DNA from 4 places in the Providencia sp. Me31A genome. Region 2 is predicted to be linked to each of the others. Evidence: predicted binding sites of a transcription regulator. Region 2 holds the regulator's gene; each other region holds the start of a gene.

Region 1 (7,505 bases), on a different contig from region 2:
CCAGAGTCTATGCCGAATTAGAGGCCATGGGTTTAATCAGTGGAGAGATCGGACGGGGAACTTTTGTCAGGGAAATATCACTTCCCCCTGGGCATGGTATCGATCAGCATGATGTATCGGCCGGCTTAATAGACCTAAATTTTAATTATCCATCCCTACCGGGACAGGGAGAATTACTTCGTGAAGCCCTAAGGCAAATCTCTAGTTCTGGCGATATTGAATCGTACTTGCGGTGCCAACCACATGCAGGAAGGTTATCTGATAGACACATTATTGCAGGGCATCTTTCTCGTGGTGATTTTGAACCAAATGCGGACAACGTGATTATAGTCAATGGTGCTCAGCATGGTTTAACCGTCACAGTAATGGGACTCCTGAGACCTGGAGATGTGGTAGCAGTAGATGCACTAACCTACTCGGGTTTTAAAGTTCTTGGTGCATTGTATCATTTGGAACTGATAGCCATCCCAATAAAAAACAGCGGGCCTGATCTTGAGGCTCTGCGTCAAATTTGTAGATTAAGACACGTTCGAGCCATATATGTAATGCCTACTTTACATAATCCTCTAGGTTGGGTACTGAGCCATGAACAACGTAAAGAAATTGTTAATATTGCACGTTCAAATGATCTGCTAATAATTGAGGATGCTGCGTATCATTATCTGGTGAAAACCCAGCCCCCTCCCGTTGCTTTTTTTGCTCCAGAAAGAACCATATACATAACCGGCTTTTCCAAGAATGTGGCTACAGGGTTACGGATTGGCGTAATTATCTGTCCAGAGGCTTATCGTCCTGCTCTTGAAAGAGTCGTAAGAGCAACAACATGGAATACACCATCTCTTATTGTGTCACTGGTCTGTAATTGGATTCAGGACGGGACGGTATCACGGCTTGAAATGTTGAAAAGGCGCGATGCACGTGAGCGACAGAGAATACTGAAAGAAACTCTTGGACACATGACCTGTATATCACATCCTGATTCATATTTTGCATGGCTTCCACTCCCAGATGATATGAGGGCTGACAACGTTGCTAAAATATTAATGGAAAATAATATTTCGGTTTCAACTGCCGAACCTTTTTGTATTTCGCAGAACGTGCCCCAAGCTATACGGATTGCGCTAGGATCCGTCAGCTATGAAAACCTACATAAAGCCTTGCAGAAGATCAGAAAATTAATTTAATTATCGACGAGGGTAGTCTGCGGTCTCCATGACACTGTTGCAGCAAAATTTAAGTGACTGGTATGCTAAATTAACTATTTCGTTACTAAGGCTCTTTGTATGAACGCATTTAAAGTACGTTATTTTACCGAGATTATCATCCTTTGGGCCGTGCGCTGGTACTGAAAATACGGTACCAGCTATCGATGAAGTGCCCCCCAGTAGTGGGATTATCTCTTTTGGCTCATCTTATCGTGATAAATTAAAATCTAAATATTCAATTTATCACATTATAATAAGATTATAATAAAATTGAGTTATCTGCCAATCACTTACGACGCCAAGTCGTACCCGCAGACGAGTCTTCGAGAACAATCCCCATTGCCGTCAGCGCATCACGAGCCTCATCAGCTAACGCCCAGTCTTTACTTTGGCGTGCATCATTGCGTTGCTTAATCAATGCTTCGATTTTAGTGACTTCCGCGTCATCTCCTGCTTGTACACCGCCCTTTAAAAAGGCTTCAGGGTCTTGCTCTAATAAACCCAATACACTTGCTAATTCACGAAGCTGCGCAGCCATACCATTTGCTGATGACATGTCTTCTGATTTCAATCGGTTAACTTCACGAACCATGTCAAACAATACCGAATAAGCCTCTGGTGTATTAAAATCATCATTCATCGCTTCAATGAAACGCGCTTTAAATTCTTCTCCACCAGCAGGTGAGGCTGACTTATCTGTGCCACGTAATGCAGTATACATACGCTCAAGTGCAGTACGTGCCTGTTTTAGGTTTTCTTCTGTGTAATTAAGTTGACTACGATAATGACCAGACAACAGGAAATAACGCACCGTTTCTGCATCGTAATATTCAAGTACATCACGGATAGTAAAGAAGTTATTGAGAGATTTAGACATTTTCTCTCTGTCTACCATGACCATACCGGAGTGCATCCAGTAATTCACGTAAGGGCCATCATGTGCACAGGTTGACTGAGCAATTTCATTTTCATGATGAGGGAACATTAAATCAGAGCCGCCGCCATGAATATCAAAATGGTGACCTAAGGTTTTGCTGTTCATAGCAGAACACTCAATATGCCACCCCGGACGTCCTAACCCCCAAGGAGACTCCCAGCTCGGTTCACCTTCTTTAGACATTTTCCACAAGACAAAATCCATTGGATTACGTTTAACATCAGCCACTTCAACTCGCGCCCCCGCTTGCAGCTGTTCTAAGTCTTGGCGTGATAACAAACCATAATTAGGGTCTGTTTTCACTTCAAACATCACATCGCCATTATCAGCCACATAAGCGTGCCCACGTTCAATCAAGCTTTGAGTTAACGCAATAATTTCACCAATATGGCGAGTCGCACGAGGCTCGCTATCAGGACGTAAAATATTTAATGCATCAAAATCTTTATGCATTTCCGCTAACATACGAGTTGTTAGTTCATCGACGCTTTCATTATTTTCTGCTGCACGTTTAATGATTTTATCGTCAATATCGGTCACATTACGTACATAATTCAAGTCATAACCCAAATAACGTAAATAGCGGCTAATTGCGTCAAATGCCACAAATGTACGGCCATGGCCGATATGACACAAGTCGTAGATAGTGATGCCACACACATACATCCCAATCTTTCCTGCGTGGATGGGCTTAAACTCTTCTTTTTGACGACTTAGTGTATTAAAAATTTGTAGCATCTGAACTTTTCCATTTATTTGAAAAATGATTATTGATTTCTATCGATAAAATATCATGTTATTGAACCCCGATCACCTTAAGAATGCAAGGGTTTAGCTTCCCATTCTTCGTGGTTTTTTCAGTGTATTTAATATGCGCCTGTTATGCTATAAAACAAGCTCAATACGCTCTGTCGCTTCAAGTCAGGTTTTATCTGTGATATAAACTTGCTGATCTCAACGCTTTCGCAAGACAGCGCATAAAAAACAATTATTCAGGATAGCTATTATGGTTACATTTCATACCAATCACGGTGACATTGTTATCAAAACGTTTGACGATAAAGCTCCCGTTACAGTCGAAAACTTTTTAACCTACTGCCGTGAAGGTTTTTACAATAATACCATTTTTCATCGCGTTATTAATGGTTTCATGATCCAAGGCGGTGGTTTTGAACCTGGAATGGAACAAAAAAACACTAAAGCGCCGATTAAAAACGAAGCTAACAACGGTTTAAAAAACAGCCGTGGTACCTTAGCAATGGCTCGAACTAATGATCCGCACTCAGCAACAGCACAATTCTTTATCAACGTTGTGGACAATGACTTCTTAAACTTCCGTTCAGAGCGCCCAGATGGTTGGGGTTACTGTGTATTTGCTGAAGTCGTTGAAGGTATGGATGTTGTTGACAAAATCAAGGGCGTTTCAACTGGCCGTAGTGGTTTCCACCAAGACGTTCCGCGTGAAGACGTTATCATCGAAAAAGTGACTGTCAGCGAGTAAGCCTGAACGCATGTCCACTTACATCATTGCAGATTTGCATTTGAGTGAAGATGAGCCGGCGATCACCGCCGGTTTTATCAATTTTATTCAACAGCAAGCCATCCATGCCGAAAGCCTGTATATCCTCGGCGATTTTTTCAACTATTGGGTGGGCGATGATGATAACAATCCCCTTCATCAACTTGTCGCAAATGAGCTAAAACAGCTCACCAATCTAGGTATTCCTTGTTATTTCATTCATGGTAATCGTGACTTTTTAATTGGCAAGCGCTATGCCAAACAGTGTGGCATGACCATTTTACCGCAAGAAACATTACTAGAACTAAATGGTAAACGTATTCTCATCATGCATGGTGATACCTTGTGTACTGATGACGCGGCCTACCAAAATTATCGCAAAAAAGTTCATACCCCGTGGATACAACGGCTATTTCTTTCGCTGCCGCTATTTATTCGTCGCCAGGTCGCACAAAAAATGCGTAAAAATAGCCAATATGCCAGCAGTATGAAAGCCGAATCCATCATGGACGTAAATCCCCAAGCAGTAAGCAATGTGATGCAAAAGCACCAAGCACAATGGTTGATACACGGTCACACCCACCGTCCTGCTATCCATGAAATCAATATTAATGGCAAGTTACATTACCGTGGTGTATTGGGTGCATGGCACCATGAAGGTTCTGCCTTTATCATCAATGAACAAGGTGTTGAACTGATTTTCTTTCCATTTGAATCAATTTAACTAGCCATAAATATCTGCTCATATTCACGATCGTTTGTCTAATTATTCACCACGCAAACGTTTTCCTTGTCGCGTTACCGTGATATGATCACCGCAATTCAATTTCCCCCATCTTCGGGGCATGTTTTTTCACTACAGGAAAGCACTCAATGACTGTTCAATCTGCGGCAAAAATCGCCATTGTTATGGGTTCAAAAAGTGACTGGGCAACCATGCAGCATGCCGCTGACGTGTTGACTGAACTGCAACTCCCTTTCCATGTCGAAATCGTCTCAGCACACCGTACCCCTGATAAGTTATTTTCCTTTGCTGAAAATGCCAAAAAAAATGGGTTTGATGTAATTATTGCGGGTGCAGGTGGCGCAGCGCATTTACCGGGTATGTTAGCAGCGAAAACGTTGGTGCCTGTTTTTGGCGTTCCTGTACAAAGCGCCGCACTCAGTGGCGTGGATAGTTTGTATTCGATTGTACAGATGCCCAAAGGTATCCCGGTCGGTACCTTAGCTATAGGTAAAGCCGGTGCCGCTAATGCCGCATTATTAGCGGCTCAAATCTTAGCGATTAGCGACTCCACAGTATTTAGCCGTCTCACAACATGGCGAGAATCGCAAACTAACGATGTGTTAAATCACCCAGACCCGAGGGAAGCCTAATGAAACCCGTTTGTGTCCTTGGCAATGGTCAATTAGGTCGCATGCTCCGCCAAGCGGGGGAACCATTAGGAATTGCCGTTTTTCCTGTTGGCCTTGATGCAGAGCCAGAAGCTGTTCCTTACCAACAAAGCGTGATCACCGCTGAAATAGAACGTTGGCCTGAAACACCACTGACTAAAGAACTCGCTCGCCATAATGCGTTTATTAACCGCGATATTTTTCCACGCTTAGCGGATAGGTTCCCACAAAAAAGTTTATTTGATAGCTTAAATTTGGCTACCGCACCGTGGGCATTACTTGAGTCCCCTGAGCAATGGCCTGAACTGTTCACCACTTTAGGTGATTTTTTGATAGTGAAACGCAGAACAGGCGGCTATGATGGGCGCGGCCAATGGCGTGTTCGCCCCGGCGATGAAAAAGACTTACCCACAGAAATTTATGGCGAGTGCATCGTTGAACAAGGTATCCCATTTGATGCTGAAGTTTCGGTAATTGGGGCACGTAATGCCGCAGGTGAGTCTGTTTTTTACCCTATCACTCATAACCTGCATCAAGACGGTATTTTACGTACCAGTGTTGCCTTTCCTAAATCAAAGAATCCCTTACAAGACCAAGCTCAAGGGATGTTAAGTGCGGTCATGGATGAACTCGGCTATATCGGTGTCATGGCGATGGAATGTTTTATCGTTGGCGATAAACTATTAATCAACGAGATTGCCCCTCGTGTCCATAATAGCGGGCACTGGACGCAAAATGGCGCATCCATCAGCCAATTCGAGCTACATTTAAGGGCTATTTTAAACTTACCGATGCCATCTCCTGAGGTTTATTCCCCAGCGGTTATGGTAAATTTAATTGGTACCGATATTAATTTACAATGGCTTAGCTTGCCGCTGGTTAATCTGCACTGGTATGAAAAAGAAGTTCGTCCTGCGCGTAAAGTAGGGCATTTAAATTTATCTCACCGTGACTGCCAGCAATTGATTTTCACCCTAAATTCACTCATCCCTCTTTTACCAAATGAGTACAAAAGTGGCATTGAGTGGGCAAATAAAAAATTAGACTGGTACTCTCATCAATAAATAGGGAAAATAGCCCTATTCGATGCCCGAATCTATTTTCGGGCATTATGCTATTTTCGCCGTCATTCAAAATATAAATCCCCTGATTGAAGGAATACGGCATTACTGGAGTTATTATGTCTTCACAGCCGTTTAGCCCGTTTTACCAATGGTGCATTCTTATCCTTTTAGGGCTGGTTTATTTTTTAGCCACAGCAACGACCTTCACTTCTCTTGGCGTCGTATTACCTGAGATGATCAGCGAGCTAAAATGGAGCTGGAGTGAAGCTGGCTTTGGTTTTACCTTGCTTGGGCTAACTTGTGGACTCGCCAGCTTTCTCCCATCCTTATTGATCCGTAAAGTAGGCGTGAGAGCAACACTGTTACTGGGAACCGCTGTCTTTGTTGCCGGGTTTTATAGCCTTTACGCCACACAAGCCATTAGTAGCTATTTTTTAGGTACGGCATTAATTGGTATTGGTTTCACTTTATTGGCAACCGTTCCTGGTACCTATGTACTTTCCCGCTTATTTGAAAAACAGTCCCTTGCCTTCGGGTTATATTTCACCATTGGTGGCTTAGGCGGTGTTGCAGGGCCTTGGATTTACTTTTACGCCTCAAACCAGCTAGGCTCTTGGCGTATGCACTGGGTACTCTGTGCGGTATACCTGAGTATAATTACACTGATCACTATTTTTATGTTACGTGAAGGCAAACAAGAGCAAGAACATGCTAAACGTGTGATGCAAAAACAAGTTCGTGATGATAGCAAACCTATTTACCGCACCGCGGAAGTGTGGACGGTTGGTCGAGCGTTACGCACATGGCAATTTTATTTAATTGCAGCGACTTATACTTCGTTCTTATGGTGTGGGATCACGGTAAACAGCTTTGCTGTTGCCCATATTGAAGAGCGAGGGTTTGGTATGACAGTTGCCGTTTCATTACTTAGCACAATGGCTTTTGTTAATGCATTCTCACGATTTATCGGAGGTGCAGCAGGCGAATGGCTTGAGCCGAAAAAACTATTGATTAGCAGCCTGATCATTATGGTACTCGGCGTAATTTTCCTGAGTATTGCCACATCTTGGCTATGGTTAATTCTCTTTGTGCTCTGTGTTGGTATTGGCTACGGTATGACCTTCCTTGCATCCAGTGTTTTGTTGTCTAATTACTTTGGCCGAGGGCCTTACCTAGAGCTATTTTCTGTCGTCAATTTAATTTCCACCATCGCCTGTTTAGCACCTTTTATTGCTGGTGGCATCAAGGACTTAACCGGTAGTTTTACCCCTGCATTTTTAGTAATTGCCGCCCCTGTGGTGATTATTTTGCTCCTCACTTTAATGATGAAACCGCCTGTTCTCAACAAAGCATAAAAAATCCCGAGTGCGAGCTCGGGAAAATAT
Region 2 (7,505 bases):
GCCAAGAAAACCGATCACCATTCCAGGTTTGGTTTTCGACAGCCCCTCACATTGACTACGGTATACTTGGTAAAATAGGTATCCAGGCGCGCCCCACATAATGGCATGTAAAAAACGAACGGATTTACCAGCGAGCTCCTCATCAATGTGTGGCATGTTATTAATGATTAACTTGCTATTATAAAGCAGGCACATAATACCTAACGCTAAAAATAGTGCTAACCATAGACCTTGCTGGATCTGATCACCAATTAAATTACGACGGCCGGACCCATTCATTTGTGCAACGATAGGGGTCAATGCCATTAATAGCCCTTGACCAAAAAGAATAGCTGGCAGCCAGATTGAAAACCCGACTGCAACTGCGGACATCTCAATTTCACTAACACTCCCTGCCATGACTGTGTCAACAAACCCCATAGCTGTTTGTGAAAACTGGGCAAGAACAATAGGAATACCGAGTGCCAACAAGCTACGCGCTTCTGTAATATATTTCTGCACGCATACACCTTTATAATTAAAACGAGTAAGAGGAAAAAATGAGAAAAATAAACGGTTTACTTAAAAATAAAATGTTACTAAAAACCTGCTATTCTATCTCTTTTGTTTGGCTATTCCAATAAAGATAAACGGATAAATAACAAAAGAGCATTTTTGACGCTAAGTATAACTCAGTTTATCTAGTCAATTAGTCTGTTACTAACCACTCAAATAAGATAGACCTCTAAAAATTCTTCTGTAAACTGAGGTGATTAATTCAATAGACCGAGGATCATTATGTTTACAGGCATTGTTCAAGCGACAGCCCCAATTGTAGAGATCACTGAAAGGGCGAATTTTCGTACTCATGTCATGAAATTTACGCCTGAATTATTAGTCGGCTTAGAAACAGGCGCTTCTGTTGCTCACAATGGTTGCTGCCTTACTGTGACAAAAATCGATGGTGAAAAAGTGAGTTTTGATTTAATCAAAGAAACTTTACGTCTCACCAATCTAGGTGCACTAAAAGAAGGCGATGTTGTCAATATTGAACGTGCTGCAAAATATGGCGATGAAATAGGGGGACATGTTGTTTCTGGCCATATCATGACAACGGCTGAAATTAGTAAAATCTTCACCTCTGAAGATAATCATCAGGTTTGGTTATCTATCCATGATAAATCGTTGATGAAATATATTCTGCATAAAGGTTTTGTCGCTATTGATGGTATTAGCTTAACGGTTGGGGATGTCATTAATAATCGCTTTTGCGTACATTTGATCCCAGAAACCTTAGACCGCACCACACTGGGTCAAAAACGTCTAGGGGATAAAGTAAATATTGAGATAGACCCTCAAACACAGGCTATTGTTGATACAGTTGAACGCGTGCTTAATCAAAAAGACCAAGAAAAATTTTTACAACAAAAAAACGAGATGAGTGCACAAACTCAGTTAGAGTAAAATGTTAATTTTTGGTGGGGATAATATTCAAAAGGCTATGGTCATTATTTTATAATGCTATAGCCTTAATTGACGGGCAGATACCAAATAATATATTAAAAGTGTTTGATAGAGTTCTACGAAATATAAAGTTAAATTTAATAAATGTGATACAAGATATTTAATTAATTTTCATTTTTGGTGATAAATTAGTTATTTTTCACTAAAGTTGACAGATAAGCTGGCATTATCGAGTTCAATTGCTTCAACTAATCGTCTGAAATGTGGACTATTTTTATGCAGCTCTAATGCTTGAGTGTTTTCCCACTCTTCGAAAACAATATAACCATTCTCTTTAGCCATAAGATCATATTGAATGCATCCTTTCTCACGGCGGCTTAGTTTTGCTAAGTCACGAACGATCCCTCTCGTTAAATACCCATCGGTTTTTTCAGTCGTAATATGGGCATATACAACAATACTCATTACATTCTCCTTATAAATTGAGAACTATCTTAATGGGTACTTAGTTTTTGTATTGTAAAAAAACGAATAATTTGACTTTAAAAATGCCGACGGGGTCATAGTAAAGTATCTTTTAAAATCTCGATAGAAATGGGATTGATCATAATAGCCAGTTTCAAACCAACGATAGGTATCTTGTTCTAACACCATACTTTTTAAAACATGCTCTAAACGGCAATTGATCTGGTAGCGTTTTGGCGTAATACCGTATTCTTTTAAAAACTCTTTCTGAATAACTCGCACATGTAACCCTGTTTCTTTGGCAATATCTGTGATTTTCTTGGTTGGGTTACGATACAGTAATTCTAAGATGTCATCCGTAAAGTGTGCTTTTTTGCTTGCTTTTGTTTGACTAAAGCAATCGAGTAATTCTTTAAATGAGGAGTCGGCTAATGCTTCAAACCAACGCTCTTGCCAGATATCACTTAGAGCAATGGGTTTATCGGTATAATTAAGGGTACGTTGGGGGAGTATAAATCGCAGAGCATCATGACGAATACGTAACACCATCACTTTCGAGTGATTGGGGCTAGCAGTAAATGTGTTAATTCGAGGAATAATGAGTTGAAATGGATTTGTGGCCGAACCACTTTCAGATGACATGCAAAATGCATCTAACGAAACCCATATCTCCGCACCTGTTCCAGGAAAAATTTTAATTACCTCTGAAAACTCTTTGATTATCAAAATAGAACTAACAAAGGATTTCAATTCCTCCGGCGGATAATACTGTTTTAACATCATTCTTGAGCACTCATTATGTGATGAAGTAATCATAACGCTTTTCGACAACAAAATTAAACACATAAAATCTATATATTAGTAGATAAAAACATAAAAACCTTTTTTATTACGGTTCGTTTCAGAGAGTGTAAAACACATAAAATGAATAAACAGTATAAGTCACCATAAAGCGTGATTCATTAAATTAGTTTATTGATGCGTGATTTCTTTATGTTTCAGATGTTATGTTACAGAGTGTTTAAATGAAGGGGAGCCATGTCGCAGAGGAACGACATGGCTTAAAGTGAACTAGGTTATGATTAATTAGCTTGGCAGTCTGCGTGTTTTAAGGTTTCTTCATTATTATTACGTGTACAACGTTGCATGAAATAACCAATTGCCATTGGAATGATTGTCACAGCCATAACTCCTGTTGTCGCTAGTAGGGGATCAATGGTGAGCGCTGAGACAAGTAAGCTAGCTAAGAAGCATAACCCTAACTGCAATGCATTTTGTAGTGCGGCTGCTTTACCACTCGCACTTGGGAAGGTATTTAAGGCCTTAGAAACTGCGATAGGATAAGAAGCCCCGTTCATCGCTGCCATAAAACAAAATGGGATCAAAATCATGGTTAATGATGGGGTCGTATAAATAGCCATGATGAATAGGATGGCCATACTCACTGCATAGCCAATGAGTAACAACGGGAACAACGTATTTGCGCGTACTTTAGCTAATACAATGCGGCAACCATAGCCACCAATAATAAAGGCTAAAGTTTGTGGGATATAGCTTAGGCCAATATCTGCTGGGTTAAAGCCCATATTACGTAAAATAAACGGTGAGCCTGTAAGCCAAGCAAAAAAACCAGCACTGCAAGAGGCATAAACAAGCACATTACCACTAAATACTGGCGAGCTGAGCAATTTAACGAATGAAACTTTAGCTTTAGGTTGGTTATCGTCAGTGAGTGTTTTAACTGAAACGTTTTTCAAGAAAAGTGTAGGTAATAAAAGCAAAACCCCCACAGCCATTAAAATCAGGAAAATCGCTTCCCAAGTTTGGTGTTCCAGCACCCAAGCACCTAACAGGGGTGCTAAAGCAGGAGATAACGCAACCAATGGCATTATAGAGGCAAAAACTTTCTGTGTACTCGCTTCGTCGTAACGGTCGATAACAAGGGCTTGCCATAATACGGCCGCGGAGCAAACACCGACGGCTTGTAAAAAGCGTAAGGTTAATAGTTGTGTTGCAGTTTCAACCCAATAAATAGCCAAGCTACTTAAAATAAAAATAGTCAGTCCAACAATCAGAACGGGTTTGCGACCAAGTTTATCTGATAAAGGTCCCCATAAGAGCTGAGCAAATGCAAAACCAGCTAAAAAGATACTGAGAGAAGCACTGATAGCACCTTCTGATGTATGCAATGAGTTTTGCATTGCACCGAAAGCGGGCAGGTACATGTCAATGGCTAAAAACCCCAGCATGCTTAAACCTGCAAGGTAAACCATAAATCCAGGGGAATTTTTTTTCACAGTATTCGACATAATAATTACTTATCTGATATTTAAATAAATGTTAACGGTAGCCCCATTGTATAGGCTATTTTTTTGTGTTGTGAAACGGTAATATTTGGATCTTGCTATCAAAATATTTGAAAGGAGATGTTATGTGGTCTGCGCATGCACTCGAAGTGATTGATGCAGTTGCTCGAACGGGAAGCTTTAGTGGTGCTGCAAATGAGTTGCACCGTGTACCCTCTGCGATTAGTTATACAGTAAAACAAGTTGAGGAATGGCTTGCTGTTCCTTTATTCGAACGTCGCCACCGTGATGTTGCCTTGACGGAAGCGGGCGCTATCTTTATTAAGGAAGGTCGTTCTGTTATCAAAAAAATGACAGAGACAAGGCATCAATGCCAGCAAGTCGCGAACGGTTGGCGTGGGCAATTCAGTATCGCAGTTGACTGCATTGTAAAACCCCAGAGAACTGAACAATTAATTCTTGATTTTTATCGGCATTTTCCTGATATCGAGTTATATATCCATCCAGAGGTATTTAACGGTGTTTGGGATGCATTGGCAGATGGGCGTGCGGATGTTGCAATTGGTGCAACACGTGCATCACCCATTGGTGAGCGTTATAGTTTTCGAGACATGGGGTTTATGTCTTGGATGTGTGTGGCGAGCCCTGAACATCCATTAGCAAAAATCGACTGCAAACTGGCGGATGACCAAATGCGTGAGTTTCCTAGCTTATGCCTAGAGGATACTTCTCGTAATTTACCGAAACGTGATACATGGGCTCTGGATAATCAACGTCGACTTGTTGTGCCTTATTGGGAAAATGGTTTGGCGTGTTTAGTCAACGGGTTATGTGTAGGGATGGTACCAACACACCGTGCTGCACCATTATGTGAAGAAGGTAAACTTGTTGAGTTAGAGTTAGCCCAACCTTTTCCACCAAGCCCATGTTGTTTGACTTGGGTTGAAAAAAACACCTCACCTGCGTTGAGCTGGTTGTTAGACTACCTTGGGGATAGTGAAACACTCAACGCAGAGTGGCTTTCGACTTAAATCATGTGGTTAGCGACGATAATCTATAAACGGGCCATCAGCTACGGAACGGCGCTCAACAAGGCGGGGGTGAATTTCAATTGTTTGAGCGTCTTCGCGCTTGTTCACTATGCGATCGAGCAACATGGTAAATGCCATTTGGCCTAAACGTTCTTTTGGTTGGTGAATGGTTGTTAGCGCAGGGGTAAAATAGCGAGCGTTGCGCACATTATCATAGCCAATAATTGAAATGTCCTGTGGGACGCGCAACCCCATTTCATCAGCGGCGCAAATTGCTCCCATAGCCATAATATCACCGCCGCAAAATACCGCAGTAGGGCGTTGTTTATGGCTTAAAATCTGCATCATGGCCTTATAGCCTGATTCAGGCTCAAAATCTCCTTGGACAATCCATTCATCTTTCAAGGTTATTTTTGCTTCTTCCATCGCTTTTTGGAAACCTGTTAAGCGGCCAATCCCCGTATTTCTCTCTAGTGAACCGGGGATGACACCAATATCTCGGTGCCCACGATCAACCAAGTAACGTCCAGCAAGATACCCACCATGAAAGGAATTATCGATAATGCTATCAGTAAAGTCACCTTGAGATGTCCCCCAATCCATAACAACCATAGGGATATTACGGTAGTCTTCTAACATGCTAATCAAGGTATCAGGGTATTCAGAGCACATAACAAGTAAGCCATCGACTCGTTTTTGCGCAAGCATTTGCAAGTAGGCTTTCTGTTTGCCCAAATTATTATGTGAATTGCACAGGATCAGCGTATAGCCTTTTTCATAACAGCTATTCTCGACAGACTCTATTACTTCAGCGAAATAAGGCGCTTCACTGGAAGTTGCCAACAAACCAATTGATTTTGTGTGATTAACTTTTAGACTACGGGCAACTGCACTTGGTGAATAATTGAGCTCTTTAATCGCAGCCCAAACAGCAGCCTTAGTATCATCAGCCACGAAGCGCGTTTTATTAATAACATGGGATACGGTTGTGGTGGAAACGCCAGCGCGTTTCGCCACATCTTTAATCGTTGCCATGGGGAAAAAAAACTCCTGACCAATAATCGGTCTCTATAAAAATTCTTGTGAAAAATTACCTGCATATTGAGGCATTGAGCCTTTGCTGGCAATAATTTAGCGATTTGTTGTCGATTTTGTCTGATCTAGCGCAAAAACGAAAGAAATAATTGATGTTATAACATGTGATATAGGCACTAGTTTTACTTTTTTGGATATGTATACTCAATAGCCCTAGTTATTGTGCGGTTATTTGTTAGTTCAATTATATTGGATGAGAGGAACTCATGGATACAGATGTTAAATACGGATTACTTGCTGCGCTGGGCTCATTAGCAATGATTATCTTTATTGGTTCACATATTTTCTAATTTTATTTCAACCTCAAGTAGAGCGAATTAAAAAGGGCGAGTAAATCTCGCCCTGAGGTTGTTGACAAAGCGGGATAAAAGCGTGGTTTTTCCCGCTTTGTGTTATCAGCCGAAAATCAATGAATTGATTTTCCTAGTTGATTTTCAAAACCTATATGACTTGCTGCCAAACATAATATGTTTGTCAGCAGTCTGAGGGCGAGTAAATCTCGCCCTGATGTTTAGAATTTAGCTTTTATTACTATGCTAAATTTTCTTCCACAAATTTCCAGTTAACCAGTGCCCAGAAGTTTTCTAAGTATTTAGGGCGAGCGTTACGATAGTCGATATAGTAAGCATGTTCCCAAATATCAACAGTTAACACAGGCTTGTCATCACCAGAAATTGGTGTTGCAGCATTAGAAGTATTAACGATAGCTAAACTGCCATCTACTTTTTTTACCAGCCAAGTCCAGCCAGCACCAAAGTTCTTGGTTGCAGCATCAGTAAATTGCGCTTTAAACTCTGCGAAAGAACCGAATGCCTTGTTAATGGCGTCAGCCACTTTACCAGTAGGCTCGCCACCTGCATTCGGCGCTAAGCAGTTCCAATAAAATGTGTGATTCCAGACTTGTGCAGCATTGTTGAAAACACCAGCTTCGGAATTTTTGATGATTTCTTCTAAGGATTTACCTTCAAAGTTAGTACCTTTGATTAGGTTGTTTAAGTTAACAACATAGGTATTGTGGTGCTTACCATAGTGGTATTCTAAGGTTTCAGCAGAGATATAAGGTTCTAAAGCATCTTTAGCATACGGTAAAGCAGGTAGTTCAAATGACATTGCGTACTCCTTGATTGCTTTTATATCAATATATTTAGGGTGTTTGCTCTTAAAA
Region 3 (7,505 bases), on a different contig from region 2:
TAATTAACGGTCACATTTTAGATGTGCGTGAACGCCAAGAGCAGCAAGAGCAAGAGGCGGCTGAAATGCAGGCTGTTTCTGCAATAGCTGAAGGTCGTCGCTAATCACTAAGGTGGGTCTGCCTTGTATCTGTTTGAAAGCCTTAATTTAGTTATTCAAAAGTATCTACCTAAAGAACAAATTGAATTACTAAGAAAAGCCTATGTTGTCGCACGGGATGCCCATGAGGGACAGACCCGTTCGAGTGGTGAGCCTTATATAACTCACCCAGTTGCTGTTGCTTGTATTCTAGCTGAAATGCGTTTGGATCATGAAACACTTATGGCAGCGCTACTTCATGATGTGATTGAAGATACTCCAGCGACATTTCAGGACATAGAACTTCTCTTTGGTACCACCGTTGCCGGGCTCGTCGAAGGGGTATCAAAACTGGACAAGCTGAATTTCCGCGACAAGAAAGAAGCTCAAGCAGAAAACTTCCGCAAAATGATCATGGCGATGGTAAAAGACATCCGTGTCATTTTGATAAAACTGGCAGACCGTACTCACAACATGCGCACCTTAGGGTCTTTAAGGCCTGATAAACGTCGCCGCATCGCTCGTGAAACCCTTGAAATATATAGTCCCTTAGCTCATAGGCTGGGTATACATCACATCAAAACTGAGCTTGAAGAGCTTGGTTTTGAGGCATTGTATCCCAACCGTTATCGCGTTATCAAAGAAGTCGTTAAAGCCGCTCGCGGCAACCGAAAAGAGATGATCCAAAAAATTCTCTCTGAAATCGATGGGCGCTTGAGCGAAGCTAGCGTTCCCTGCCTCGTTAGTGGTCGAGAAAAACATCTGTATTCCATCTATCGCAAGATGCATCAGAAAGAGCAACGTTTCCATTCTATCATGGATATCTATGCTTTCAGGGTCATAGTAAAAGATGTGGATACGTGTTACCGCGTTTTAGGTCAAATGCATAGCTTATATAAACCGCGTCCCGGCCGTATTAAGGACTATATTGCTATTCCTAAAGCAAACGGTTATCAATCGCTACACACTTCTCTCATTGGGCCTCATGGTGTGCCTGTCGAGGTACAAATTCGTACTGAAGACATGGATCAAATGGCAGAGATGGGAGTGGCTGCACATTGGGCTTACAAAGAGCAAGGTGAACAAGGCACCACCGCACAGGTTAGGGCTCAACGTTGGATGCAAAGCCTACTTGAATTGCAGCAAAGTGCAGGTAGCTCGTTCGAATTTATTGAAAGCGTTAAATCAGATTTATTCCCTGATGAGATTTATGTTTTCACCCCTGAAGGCCGAATTGTTGAGTTACCGACAGGTGCGACACCTGTCGATTTTGCTTATGCCGTTCACACAGATATAGGCCATGCTTGCGTGGGTGCTCGAGTTGATCGCCAACCTTATCCTCTTTCACAATCCCTGACGAGCGGCCAAACCGTTGAAATTATTACTGCTCCGGGCGCTAGGCCAAATGCGGCTTGGCTGAATTTCGTCGTTAGCTCAAAAGCTCGCGCCAAAATACGCCAATTATTAAAGAATTTAAAACGTGAAGACTCGATTAACTTAGGTCGTCGTTTACTCAATCATGCGCTTGGTGCTGGAAATAAACTGGCAGATATCCCTCAGGGGAACATCGACGCTGAATTAGCTCGTATGAAGCTTAACTCTATCGATGATTTACTTGCTGAAATCGGGTTAGGTAATGCCATGAGCGTGGTTGTTGCACGTAATTTGCAAAATAATAGCCAACCACCTGAAGAACAAGCCATTGTCGAAAGCCGTAATAAACTCTCCATTAAAGGCGCTGACGGCGTTCTTATTACTTTTGCAAAATGCTGCCGCCCAATTCCGGGCGACCCAATAGTTGCACATATCAGCCCTGGAAAAGGCCTCGTCATCCACCATGAATCCTGTCGTAATATTCGTGGCTACCAAAAAGAGCCTGATAAATTCATGCCTGTAGAATGGGATAACGACACAGACACTAATTTCATTGCTGAAATTAAAGTTGATATGATTAATCATCAAGGTGCGCTGGCAAATTTAACTGCGGCTATCAATGATGCAAACTCAAGTATTCAGAGCATGAATACCGAAGAGAAAGATGGCCGAGTGTATTGCGCCTTTATCCGTCTCACCACTAAAAACCGTGTTCAGTTGGCAAATGTCATGCGTAAAATCCGTATCATGCCAGATGTTCTTCGTGTTAGCCGAAACCGTAATTAACCACTATGAATGAACGCCGCTATCGCCGCATTTGCCAAATGATGGCGATGCGGCAGCCAGACCTTACAATTTGCCTTGAAGAAATCCATAAACCACATAATGTTTCTGCCATTGTTCGTAGTGCAGATGCTGTTGGTATTCACCAAATACATGCTATCTGGCCTGATCAACAAGTTAAGCTATCTGTCTCTTCCGCCGCAGGTAGCAATAGCTGGGTCAAAGTGGTTTCCCACTCGTCGACAAAAGATGCTATTTCGCAAATAAAATCACAAAACATGCAGGTTTTAGCGACAAACTTGTCCGAACATGCCGTTGATTTTCGTGAGATTGATTATACCCTGCCAACTTGTATTATGATGGGGCAAGAGAAAAAGGGGATCTCACAGCAAGCTCTCGACTTAGCAGACAAACACGTTATCATCCCAATGGCTGGCATGGTGCAATCTCTCAATGTTTCTGTAGCTTCAGCGCTGATTTTGTATGAAGCGCAAAGGCAACGCCAGCAAGCAGGGATGTATGAACGCGAAAATAGCTTATTATCGCCGGAAGAACAGCAACAGTGGCTATTCGAAGGCGGGTATCCTGTATTGGCTGAGGTAGCAAAACGTAAAGGACTTCCCCGTCCTTTTATCAATGACCAAGGTCAAATTGAAGCTGATGATGCGTGGTGGGCTGAAATGCAGTTAACTGAGAAAATGAAAAAACAGCAACTTGGTTGAGAAAAAGGAAATCACATGAATAATGGGCTACTTGATACCATTTCACTGACCTCATTGCATGGCATTGGTGCAAGTCAGTCAGAAAAAATGCGTAAAATCGGGTTAAACACCGTTCAAGACCTACTTCTACATTTCCCTCTGCGCTATGAAGATCACACTCGTTTATATCAGATCAAAGACCTATTACCCGGAACAACCGCAACAATTACTGGCGAAGTTTTGCAAACGAAAGTGGTTTTTGGCCGCAAAAGGATGATGACCTGCCTAATAACTGATGGCACAGGCAATTTAACCTTACGTTTTTTCAATTTTTCAGCTGCAATGAAAAATAGCCTTGCTGAAGGCAAACAAGTAACCGCTTATGGGGAAGTACGTCGTGGAAATACAGGGCCTGAAATTATTCACCCTGAATATAAGGTTTCCCAAGATACTGGCAATATCACCTTGCAAGAGAACCTAACACCGATTTATCCAACCACTGACGGCGTTCGCCAAGCGACTTTACGTAAAGTCATGGAACAAGCTTTAGCTCTACTCAATGGCGGGGAAATAAAGGAGTTGTTACCTGAAGAACTTAGTCGTGGAATGATAAGCTTGCCAGATGCCATTCGTTTATTGCATAACCCACCTCCTAATGTAGCTCTGAGTGAACTGGAGAAAGGCCATCATCCTGCGCAAAAGCGATTAATACTCGAAGAACTACTCGCACACCATCTAAGCATGTTAGCTATTCGTGCAGGTAATGAACGCCTGTATGCCGAGCCATTGGTAGCAAGTGGCCAGTTAAAATCCCAATTGCTGGCACAATTACCTTTTTCACCGACGAATGCACAAAATCGCGTTGTTGGTGAAATTGAAACTGACCTCGCTAAAAACGCGCCTATGATGCGTTTAATTCAAGGAGACGTTGGATCAGGAAAAACCCTCGTCGCGGCCTTAGCGGCTATCTGTGCTATCGAAAATGGTAAACAAGTGGCTCTGATGGCCCCGACGGAGATACTGGCGGAACAACATGCCAATACCTTCAAACAATGGTTAGAACCTTTAGGTATCAAAGTGGGTTGGCTTGCAGGCAAGCAAAAAGGCAAAGCTCGTCAGCAACAACAAGAAGCTATTGCCAGCGGTGAGGTCGCAATGATTGTTGGGACTCACGCCATTTTTCAAGAGCAAGTCAGCTTTAAATCGTTAGGGCTGGTTATCATTGATGAACAACATCGCTTTGGCGTTCATCAGCGCCTTGCTCTGCGTGAAAAAGGCGAACAACAAGGTTTCCACCCACACCAGCTGATAATGACCGCTACGCCAATTCCACGCACGCTCGCAATGACTTCTTATGCGGATCTAGACACTTCTGTCATTGATGAACTCCCCCCCGGAAGAACACCGGTGACCACAGTCGCGATCCCTGACACTCGGCGTAGTGATATTATTGAACGTGTCCGTCAAGCCTGTATTGAAGAAGGTCGCCAAGCCTATTGGGTATGTACATTAATCGAGGATTCCGAGTTATTGGAAGCACAAGCTGCGCAAGTAACCTATGAAGAATTAGCATTAGCTTTACCTGAATTAAAAGTTGGCTTAGTTCACGGCAGAATGAAACCCGCAGAAAAACAAAATATTATGACTGAATTCAAAAATAATGAAATTCAGTTACTGGTTGCGACGACAGTTATTGAAGTCGGTGTTGATGTGCCTAACGCCAGTTTGATGATCATTGATAATCCAGAGCGTTTAGGCCTTGCTCAGTTGCATCAATTAAGGGGACGAGTTGGGCGAGGGGCTGTCGCATCTCATTGTGTCTTGCTGTATAAAACGCCGCTTACGCATACTGCTAAGCAAAGATTGCAAGTTTTACGAGATAGTAACGATGGCTTTGTCATCGCACAAAAAGATCTTGAGATACGCGGACCCGGTGAACTGTTAGGGACAAAGCAAACGGGCAATGCTGAATTTAAAGTCGCAGACTTACTCCGCGACCAATATATGTTGCCAGAAGTGCAACGCATTGCACGGCACATTCAACAACATTACCCTGATAATGCACAGCAACTCATTGATAGATGGTTACCTGAGCGTGAACAATATAGCCAAGCGTAAACATGGCCGCCAAACATAATCTTCTATTATCCGTTCCCTAAAACGAAAATTGCCGTGAATATTTTCACGGCAACACCTGCTTTACTTATTATTAAAATAAGCTATCCAGTGATCGTTGGAAATACTGGCAACATTAAATACAATTTAATGACTATCGCATTAACAATGTCAATGAAGAACGCACCAACCATTGGCACGACTAAGAAGGCAAGGTGAGATGGACCAAGCCTATCGGTTACCGCCTGCATATTGGCGATAGCGGTTGGCGTTGCGCCAAGACCGAAACCACAGTGCCCGGCTGCTAATATCGCAGCATCATAGTTTTTCCCCATCAGTCGGAAAGTCACAAAAATCGCATACCCTGCCATTACACACGCTTGAACAGCAAGGATAATGATCATTGGAATTGCCAATGACGCTAGTTCCCACAGTTTCAAACTCATGAGTGCCATTGCTAAGAATAATGAAAGGCTCACGTTACCCATAACAGAAACGGCGCGATCAAACACTCGGTAAAAACCAAGTAGTGATAAGCTATTACTTAAAATCACACCAACAAATAATACACACACGAATTTTGGTAACTGGAATGGCGTGCTTGCTAGTTTATCTGAGATAAAACTTCCTATCAGCAAACAGATAGCTATTAGTGCAATGGTTTCGATTAAAACCATTGAAGTGATCATCCGCCCTGATTGAGGTTTTTCAAATGCAGTTGGAACATCTTTATCGTCTCCAGTGTTACCTGGGGTCGGAATGTTACGTGTTAAGAAACGTGCAACTGGTCCCCCAATTAAGCCACCAAGAACCAAACCAAACGTTGCACAAGCCATAGCAACTTCAGTTGCACTTTGGAAGCCGTAACTTTCAGTGAAGATTTTACCCCATGCCGCACCGGTACCGTGACCACCCGATAAGGTAATTGAACCAGCCAATAGCCCCATTAAAGGGTCTAATCCCAATAATTCAGCGAGTGCAATCCCCACGGTGTTTTGGACTAACAGTAAGCCGACAACGACAAAAATGAAAATAAACAGAGCCTTACCGCCTGCTTTTAAACTTGCTAGGTTAGCATTTAGGCCGATTGTGGCAAAAAATGCCAGCATCATAGGTTCTTGCAGTGATAAGTCAAAAGAAAGGCTCCAGTCAAATATTTGTTTCAACAATAAAAGACTAAAAGCAACTAATAACCCACCCGCAACAGGTTCAGGGATGGTATATTTTTCAAGAAAAGGGACTGATTTTACCAGTTTACGCCCAAGCAATAATACTAAGGTAGCTGCTACCAGTGTACCGTAGACATCAAGATGATACATTTAGTACCTCGTCTGTTGTTAAAATTATCAAAAACTAGTTAGACGTTAATTTCTTCCTTAAAACGCCAAAGCAGGTTGTAGGATTAGAAAAAAAAACTGCAATAAATACAAGTTAAAAGATATAAAAATGTGACATCCTTATTTAACTGTTAGATCAAATTTTTTAACGCAAACGATTGCTTTTTAATTTCGACGCATTACAATGCGTTTTTTGTTGGTGAGAAATGAAAGCAATGAACACTGCGGCGTCTGAAAAACAAACTACTGAATCAACAATTCACACTCAAAGCGAGCTAATCTATAAACTCGAAGACCGACCCCCACTACCGCAAGCCCTATTTGCAGCGGGTCAGCACCTTCTAGCAATGTTTGTTGCCGTTATCACACCAGCATTGCTGATTTGCCAATCTCTTGGGCTGCCTGCCCACGATACCCAACGCATCATTAGCATGTCATTGTTTGCTTCAGGTATTGCCTCATTAATTCAAATTAGAGCATGGGGCCCGATTGGCTCTGGTTTACTTTCTATTCAAGGAACCAGTTTCAACTTTGTTGCACCTTTAATTATGGGGGGAGTTGCACTCAAACAAGGTGGCGCTGATATTCCTTCTATGATGGCGGCTCTATTCGGCACATTATTAGTTGCCGCACTCACCGAAGTCATTCTTTCACGTTTCTTACATTTAGCACGTCGAGTTATCACACCATTAGTCTCTGGTGTGGTTGTGATGATTATTGGATTATCATTGATTCAAGTTGGATTAACATCCATTGGCGGCGGCTATGGTGCAATTAGTGACAACACTTTTGGCTCCCCTGATTATTTAATTTTAGCGGGTATTGTATTAGCCGTTATTATCCTATTGAACCGCCAAAAAAACCCTTATTTACGTGTTGCGTCTCTCGTCATCGCGATGGCAGTTGGCTACCTTTCTGCTTGGTGGACGAATATGCTACCCACGGCGCAACCAACGGAACCCAATCAAGCCCTTCTTACCATACCGGAGCCTTTTTATTATGGGCTATCATTTGATTGGAATTTACTGATCCCATTAATTTTAATTTTTATGGTAACGTCTTTAGAAACAATTGGTGATATTACCGCAACTTCAGACGTGTCAGAGCAACCAGTGCG
Region 4 (7,505 bases), on a different contig from region 2:
TTGAAAAAGCGGTAACGGAAAATACACAGGAATGGGATTAGAACAGTGTATTTATTATGCGAGCCCGTTACCGCTAAATTGTTAAAAAACTATAACGACCAAACCATTAAAGCAAGTTACTTTGGCTGGTGAGTTTTATGGAATGCTCTTCTTTGCAGAAGAGCATTTTTTCAATTAATTAAGTGGCAATACTTTGTGTGGGCCAAAACACTCATAGTGAATAGCTTCTGGAGAGATACCCATAGCAATTAATTGCTTACCAACGTGCTGCATAAAGCCAATTGGGCCGCAAAAGTAAAACTGCATATTAGGTTGTTTAATCCATTCACTGACTTGCTCTAAATTCATGAGACCTTGGCATTGATAATCAAAGCCTAGGCGATCTTCTTCTCTAGGTTGATTAAACCAAATCGCGGACTTGCCCGCTTTTTGTTTTGCCATTAACTGTTGAACTTCATGGCTAAAAGCGTGGACAGCACCATTTTCTGCCGCATGTAACCAGTTAACTTGAGCATCATGGCCTTGCTCTGTGAGGTGATTTAACATACTTAACATCGGGGTTAAACCAACACCTGCTGAAATAAGTGTCACTGGCGTTGTATTATCAACATTGATAAAGAAATCCCCACATGGAGGCGCGAGTTGCACGCTATCCCCTTCATTTAACTTTTGATGTAAGAAATTCGAAACGGCACCTTGGTCTTCACGCTTTACAGCAATACGGTAGCTATGGCCATTTGGTGAAGTAGTGAGTGAGTATTGGCGGATCTCTTGGTTTTCAAATTGATCATCATTTACATAAATTGTAATGTATTGGCCGGGTAGATAATCAGCAACAGGTTTTCCATCAACAGGCACAAACTCAAAGCTAGTGATAACATCACTCTGTGGTTGTTTTTGTTTCAGTTTAAATTCACGCAGCCCATCCCATCCCCCTGACTTTTCTTTATTTTCTTGGTAAATGGCCGCTTCACGACCGATGAAAATGTCAGCAAGTACCCCATAAGCTCGGCCCCACGCATCAAGCACTTCTTGACCTGGGTTGAGAAGTTCATCAATTGCAGCCAACAAATTTTCGCCAACGATAGGGTAATGTTCAGGTTTGATATTCAGGCTAACGTGCTTTTGTGCGATTTTTTCAACCGCGCTAATCAGTGCTTCTGGTGTTTCAATGTGAACAGCATACGCACAGATAGCATTGAACAATGCTTCACGCTGATCGCCATTCATTTGGTGGGTCATATTAAAGATATCTTTTAATTCAGGATGCTGTTTAAACATTCTGTCATAAAAATGAGCAGTAAGCTTTGGTCCCGTCTCTGCAATAGCGGGAATAGTGGATTTAACAATGGCGATGGTTTGGCTATCTAACATACAAGTGCTCCTGAATTATTTTCATGTTCCTTTGATGCTTATTATCGCGGTCTATTTTTCCTATGATGATAAATAACATTTTATTTTCATTGGAGTAGAGCCATTAAGTTGTAATAAACAATCTTTTTTTGAAGAACATAAAGTTTATTTATAAACATGCATTTTAAATACAACTTATAATATTTACGTGTTTCTGTAAATACTCAAACACATAAAATATGGGGGAAATAGGCACATAATGAGAAGGGTGTAACAAATCCAGCTATTCGTACGTTTAAAATTTAAATTTAGGCTATTTTATATGGAGGGTGGCAGAAGCAAATTGAAATGAAAAAAATTAATGCAATCGTTTGCGTATATTTTTTCTTTAGGGCTATCTCAATAAGGAAAAAGAGTTTACACTGTGTGTCATTGCGATGAATCGATTTTCAACCTATTGAATTGCTGAGGCAGGAGAAGCGAATGTTAAAGCGTGAAATGAATATTGCAGACTATGATCCAAAACTATGGGAAGCAATGGAGCAAGAAGTACAACGTCAAGAAGAACACATTGAATTAATTGCTTCTGAAAACTATACCAGTCCACGAGTCATGCAGGCTCAAGGTTCTCAGCTAACTAATAAATATGCCGAAGGGTATCCGGGTAAGCGCTATTATGGCGGCTGCGAGTACGTTGATGTGGTTGAGCAACTAGCGATTGACCGTGCAAAAGAATTATTCGGTGCTGATTACGCGAACGTACAACCACACTCAGGTTCACAAGCGAACGCAGCGGTTTATATGGCACTGTTGCAACCAGGTGATACCGTTCTGGGTATGAACCTTGCACACGGTGGCCACTTAACGCACGGTTCACCTGTAAACTTCTCTGGTAAATTGTACAACATCGTGCCTTACGGTATCGATGAAAGCGGTAAAATTGACTACGACGATATCAAAGCGCAAGCTGAAAAACACAAACCAAAAATGATTATCGGTGGTTTCTCTGCATACTCAGGCGTGGTTGATTGGGCAAAAATGCGTGAAATCGCAGACGGTATTGGCGCTTATTTATTTGTTGATATGGCTCACGTTGCCGGCCTGATTGCTGCGGGTGTTTATCCAAACCCAGTTCCTCATGCACATGTGGTGACAACAACAACGCACAAAACTTTAGCGGGTCCACGTGGTGGATTGATTTTAGCTAAAGGTGGCGACGAAGAGTTATACAAAAAAATCAACTCAGCCGTATTCCCTGGTTCTCAAGGTGGCCCTTTAATGCATGTTATTGCAGGTAAAGCGGTTGCTCTAAAAGAAGCAATGGAGCCAGAGTTTAAAGTTTACCAACAGCAAGTTGCGAAAAATGCGAAAGCGATGGTAGAAATTTTCCAACAACGCGGCTATAAAGTCGTTTCTGGTGGTACTGAAAACCATTTATTCTTAGTTGATTTAGTTGACAAAAATATTACAGGTAAAGATGCCGATGCTGCATTGGGTCGTGCGAATATTACTGTTAACAAAAACAGCGTTCCTAACGATCCAAAGAGCCCATTTGTCACGTCAGGTGTACGTATAGGTTCTCCTGCTATTACACGTCGTGGTTTCAAAGAAGCAGAAGCACGCGAGCTAGCTGGCTGGATGTGTGATATTCTAGATAACCTCAATGACGAAGCGACCATTGAGAGCGTGAAACAAAAAGTATTAGCAATTTGCAAAAAATACCCAGTTTACGCATAAATTAAAAATAATTAGTTATCAAAACCCGCTTCTACACTTTGTATAAGCGGGTTTTTTGCATCGAAAAAAGGGAGGAGGGATGGTCATTCCATCAACGCGCTGGCTAGCAATTGATTATTTTACCTATTTTTTTGCTTACAGTATTTTCTTGCCATTTTGGTCAGTCTGGCTACAAGGTGAGGGTATTGATGCCGAAATGATAGGTGTTTTGCTTGGAGTTGGCCTAGCAGCTCGTTTTCTTGGTGCGATGTTTATCACGCCATTAGTTAAAGAGCCTTCTAAGTTAATTACAGCATTGCGGTTGTTAGCCGCAGCTTCCTTAATCTTTTCAATTGGCTTTGCCTTTGGTTCACATTGGGCATGGTTACTCTTTGTGATGATTGGTTTTAACTTATTTTTTGCTCCAATGGTTCCATTAGGGGATTCACTGGCAGGGACATGGCAAAAGCAGTTTACATTTGATTACGGTAAAATCCGCGTTTGGGGGTCGATAGCCTTTATTATTGGGTCTTCATTAATGGGCTATTTAGCGGGTGTCTGGGGCCATAAATCCATTATGATTGCGCTGGTGATCAGTTGTTTAGCCTTATTGTTGGGGGCAATGTTAAGGCCAGAAATCATGCCAGCGGGAGTCGCTAAAGCCGATAATGGCAACAAAGTGACATTCAAGCAACTGATTGCAGATAAGAACGTCGTTAGGTTTTTGATTTGTGTAACGTTATTGCAAGGGGCGCATGCCGCTTATTATGGTTTTGCTTCTCTATTTTGGAAAGAGGCTGGCTATTCCGATTTAGTGATAGGTAATTTATGGTCGCTCGGTGTTGTCGCTGAAGTGATTGTTTTTATGTTAAGCCATCGTTTATTTAGACGTTGGAGTGCTCGTAACCTATTATTGTTATCCGCTTTTTGTGGCATTATCCGCTGGGGCTTGATGGGCGCGTTTACTGCACTACCGGTATTAATCGTGGTGCAAATTCTTCACAGTGGGACTTTTACCATTTGTCACCTTGCGGCTATGCGTTTTATTAGTGCACGTAAAGAAAATGAAATTATTCCACTACAAGGGGTTTATTCAGCTCTAGCTACGGGTGGGGGATTAGCCGTATTAACCATCATCGTGGGTTATATTTATGAACGCGTTCCTGCTCATCATGGCGTCGTGTTCTATTTGATGGCTCTACTTGCAGTTCCTGCATTATTTATTCGCCCTAAAATTGTTGCACAATCTTAAATTTTCTAGAGCCAATTTAGTTGATTCTATTAATAATAAAGCGATTAATAATTGTTAGATAAAAGAATGATTTTTTATTAAAGCAGTTACAGTCTTTTTCTAAAAAGCAAAATACCCACACTAAATAGCGAAATAGTGTGGGTATTGTCATTTAAGATACTGTTGTATTAGCGCTTAAGTGCTTCCGATAATTCGTCTTTCATCACAGAAAGTATATCTCTAACAACACGTGGGCTACCTGCGACTAAATTGCCAGAAGCAATGTAGTTATGGCCGCCGATAAAATCAGTCATGATCCCGCCAGCTTCACGCATGATAAGCTCACCGCCTAAAAAATCCCACGGTTTCAAACCAATTTCAAAGAATGCATCAACACGGCTAGAAGCCACATAGCATAAATCTAAAGCAGCAGAGCCGGTGCGACGGAAGTCTGCACATTTATCAAACATTGCCGTCATGATATTCATAAACACAGGGGAATGCTGCTTATGTTTGAATGGGAAGCCTGTCGCAACGATAGCGCCATCAAGATCACGTTTCTCATCAATACGGATGCGGTAACCGTTAAGTTGTGCGCCTTGGCCACGCACTGCGCTGAATAATTCATTGCGCATTGGGTCGTAAACAACCGCAACTTCTGTGCGGCCTTTAACGCGCACAGCGATAGAAACAGAAAAATGGGGAAGACGTTTTGTGAAGTTAGTAGTGCCATCCAGTGGATCAATTACCCATTGAATATCATCGTCTTTACCTAATAATTCACCACTCTCTTCGGTGATAATTGTGTGGTCTGGATATGATTTGCGGATGACTTCAATAATCAATTGCTCAGATTCTTGGTCTACGTTAGTTACGAAATCGTTAGTGCCTTTCTGAGTGACTTTGATATTGCTAGGCATTTCATAGTTTTTAGCTATGTGATTACCGGCCTTACGTGCTGCACGTATGGCGATGTTAAGCATCGGATGCATGGGCTTTTTCCACTGGAATGTTAAAGAACGAAAAACTTGAGTGCCGAAGTATATAGATGTTCGTCACAATAAGCAATTTTGTGTTAAGCTATTGCGATATTTTTTTCATTAAACGTATAAACCATGTTAGATAATATCCGTATTGTTCTTGTTGAGACTTCACACACTGGTAATATGGGCTCAACGGCCCGAGCGATGAAAACCATGGGGCTGTCTAATCTTTATCTTGTCAACCCACTTGTTGAGCCTGACTCACATTCCATCGCACTCTCTGCGGGCGCTAGTGACGTTATTGGTAATGCGACGATAGTTAAAACCCTCGATGAAGCCTTAGAAGGGTGTAAGTTGGTCATCGGTACCAGCGCACGTTCTCGGACGTTATCTTGGCCGATGGTTGAGCCGCGCGAATGTGGCGTAAAGTCTGTTAATCAGTCAAAAGAATCACCGGTAGCGATCGTTTTTGGTCGTGAACGTGTCGGTTTAACAAATGAAGAACTGCAAAAGTGCCAATACCATCTTTATATTCCGACTAACCCTGAATACGGCTCATTGAATTTAGCCATGGCGGTGCAGTTAGTCAGTTATGAGATCCGCATGGCTTATTTAGCTCAGGATGAAAAAAATGCAGTGATATCACCAGACGATGAGGTAGAATACCCGCCGTCAGAAGATGTTGAGCGCTTTTATGTTCATCTGGAAAGCGTGTTAAATGAATCGGGTTTTATTCGCAAAGCTCATCCAGGCTTAATTATGAATAAGTTACGTCGTTTATTCACGCGTGCACATATCGAAACTCAAGAGCTGCACATTCTACGCGGTATCTTAACATCGATGGAAAAATGGGCAAAAAAGTGAGGCTAAATCCGTGGTGAAAGTAGGTAAATAATACTTGAGTAAATTAGTCAGGTAAATAGTTGACTAAATTACTCAGGAATGTCACAATCTGACCATAATTTACCACGGAGTAATATGTTATGAGACTCACTTCCAAAGGGCGTTATGCAGTAACAGCAATGCTAGATGTTGCGTTACATTCTCAGTCAGGTCCAGTTCCTTTAGCGGACATCTCTGAACGTCAGGGAATTTCCCTTTCTTATCTTGAGCAACTTTTCTCTCGTTTACGCAAAAATGAGCTAGTTTCCAGTGTCCGCGGGCCGGGTGGTGGGTATTTGCTTGGCCGCGACGCAGACCAAATTTTTGTTGCTGAGGTAATCGCTGCGGTTGATGAATCTGTTGATGCTACTCGTTGTCAAGGTAATAAAGAAGGTTGCCAAAATGGTGACCGTTGCTTAACACATGCTTTATGGCGTGACTTAAGTGATCGCATCACCAGTTTTCTTAGCAGTATCAGCCTTGATGAATTAGTTAAAAACCAAGAAGTTATGGTTGTAGCTGATAGACAAGATAATGAACAGCGTAAAACCATGCCAAATGGCATTACAGCTGAATCTATTATCAATGTACGTGCTTAATAAAATATATTAAAAATTGCAGTCGATACAACGCGGTGAGAATTTGGACGAAGAGCTATTTTCCGCCTGTTGTATCTTTAAAAATTAAAGGCAAGCTAATTTGTCCTTTGGAGTATGTGAGCAATGAAATTACCAATTTATCTTGATTATTCAGCAACAACACCGGTTGATCCGCGTGTTGCTGAAAAAATGATGCAATGTTTAACAATGGATGGGAACTTTGGTAACCCAGCCTCTCGTTCACACCGCTTTGGCTGGCAAGCTGAAGAAGCGGTGGATATTGCTCGTAATCAAATCGCAGAATTAGTGGGGGCTGACCCACGTGAAATCGTGTTTACATCAGGCGCAACAGAGTCTGATAACTTAGCGATTAAAGGCGCTGCCAATTTCTATCAAAAGAAAGGCAAGCACATTATTACGTGTAAAACGGAACACAAAGCCGTTTTAGACACTTGCCGCCAGCTAGAGCGTGAAGGTTTTGAAGTGACTTATTTGTCACCACAAAGCAATGGCCTAATTGCCATGCAAGACCTTATCGACGCCATCCGAGAAGACACTATTTTAATTTCGATTATGCATGTTAATAACGAAATTGGTGTTGTTCAGGATATCGAAGCAATCGGTGAATTATGCCGTAGCAAAGGCATTATCTTCCATGTTGATGCAACACAAAGCGTGGGTAAATTACCTATCGATCTGAGTGCGTTAAAAGTGGATTTGATGTCATTTTCTGCTCACAAA

What was found. Region 2 encodes PurR, which represses purine synthesis genes. Its sites were predicted from a motif close to CANGCAAACGTTTGCNTG; they were not measured.
Region 1: the regulator PurR is predicted to act here: its motif matches at 4,436-4,453, upstream of purE (5-(carboxyamino)imidazole ribonucleotide mutase).
Region 3: the regulator PurR is predicted to act here: its motif matches at 6,536-6,553, upstream of gltS (sodium/glutamate symporter).
Region 4: the regulator PurR is predicted to act here: its motif matches at 1,714-1,731, upstream of glyA (serine hydroxymethyltransferase).

What each region holds. Positions count from the first base shown of each region.
Region 1 covers NZ_JBKQGZ010000002.1:24,679-32,183, forward strand. Annotated here, with positions in the region: gene ACLPIE_RS01530 (aminotransferase-like domain-containing protein) at 1-1,184, shown strand, start outside; gene cysS (cysteine--tRNA ligase) at 1,492-2,880, opposite strand; gene ppiB (peptidylprolyl isomerase B) at 3,149-3,643, shown strand; gene lpxH (UDP-2,3-diacylglucosamine diphosphatase) at 3,654-4,385, shown strand; gene purE (5-(carboxyamino)imidazole ribonucleotide mutase) at 4,535-5,038, shown strand; gene purK (5-(carboxyamino)imidazole ribonucleotide synthase) at 5,038-6,120, shown strand; gene ACLPIE_RS01560 (MFS transporter) at 6,237-7,475, shown strand.
Region 2 covers NZ_JBKQGZ010000005.1:149,620-157,124, reverse strand. Annotated here, with positions in the region: gene ACLPIE_RS05850 (MATE family efflux transporter) at 1-501, opposite strand, end outside; gene ACLPIE_RS05845 (riboflavin synthase subunit alpha) at 778-1,443, shown strand; gene ACLPIE_RS05840 (putative quinol monooxygenase) at 1,636-1,908, opposite strand; gene ACLPIE_RS05835 (helix-turn-helix transcriptional regulator) at 1,933-2,724, opposite strand; gene punC (purine nucleoside transporter PunC) at 2,991-4,217, opposite strand; gene punR (DNA-binding transcriptional activator PunR) at 4,340-5,245, shown strand; gene purR (HTH-type transcriptional repressor PurR) at 5,255-6,280, opposite strand; gene sodB (superoxide dismutase [Fe]) at 6,872-7,450, opposite strand.
Region 3 covers NZ_JBKQGZ010000016.1:115,163-122,667, forward strand. Annotated here, with positions in the region: gene rpoZ (DNA-directed RNA polymerase subunit omega) at 1-104, shown strand, start outside; gene spoT (bifunctional GTP diphosphokinase/guanosine-3',5'-bis pyrophosphate 3'-pyrophosphohydrolase) at 124-2,238, shown strand; gene trmH (tRNA (guanosine(18)-2'-O)-methyltransferase TrmH) at 2,244-2,957, shown strand; gene recG (ATP-dependent DNA helicase RecG) at 2,973-5,054, shown strand; gene gltS (sodium/glutamate symporter) at 5,156-6,370, opposite strand; gene ACLPIE_RS14500 (uracil-xanthine permease family protein) at 6,604-7,505, shown strand, end outside.
Region 4 covers NZ_JBKQGZ010000017.1:87,555-95,059, reverse strand. Annotated here, with positions in the region: gene hmpA (NO-inducible flavohemoprotein) at 175-1,374, opposite strand; gene glyA (serine hydroxymethyltransferase) at 1,837-3,090, shown strand; gene ACLPIE_RS14985 (3-phenylpropionate MFS transporter) at 3,170-4,321, shown strand; gene suhB (inositol-1-monophosphatase) at 4,489-5,292, opposite strand; gene trmJ (tRNA (cytosine(32)/uridine(32)-2'-O)-methyltransferase TrmJ) at 5,416-6,147, shown strand; gene iscR (Fe-S cluster assembly transcriptional regulator IscR) at 6,267-6,764, shown strand; gene ACLPIE_RS14965 (IscS subfamily cysteine desulfurase) at 6,888-7,505, shown strand, end outside.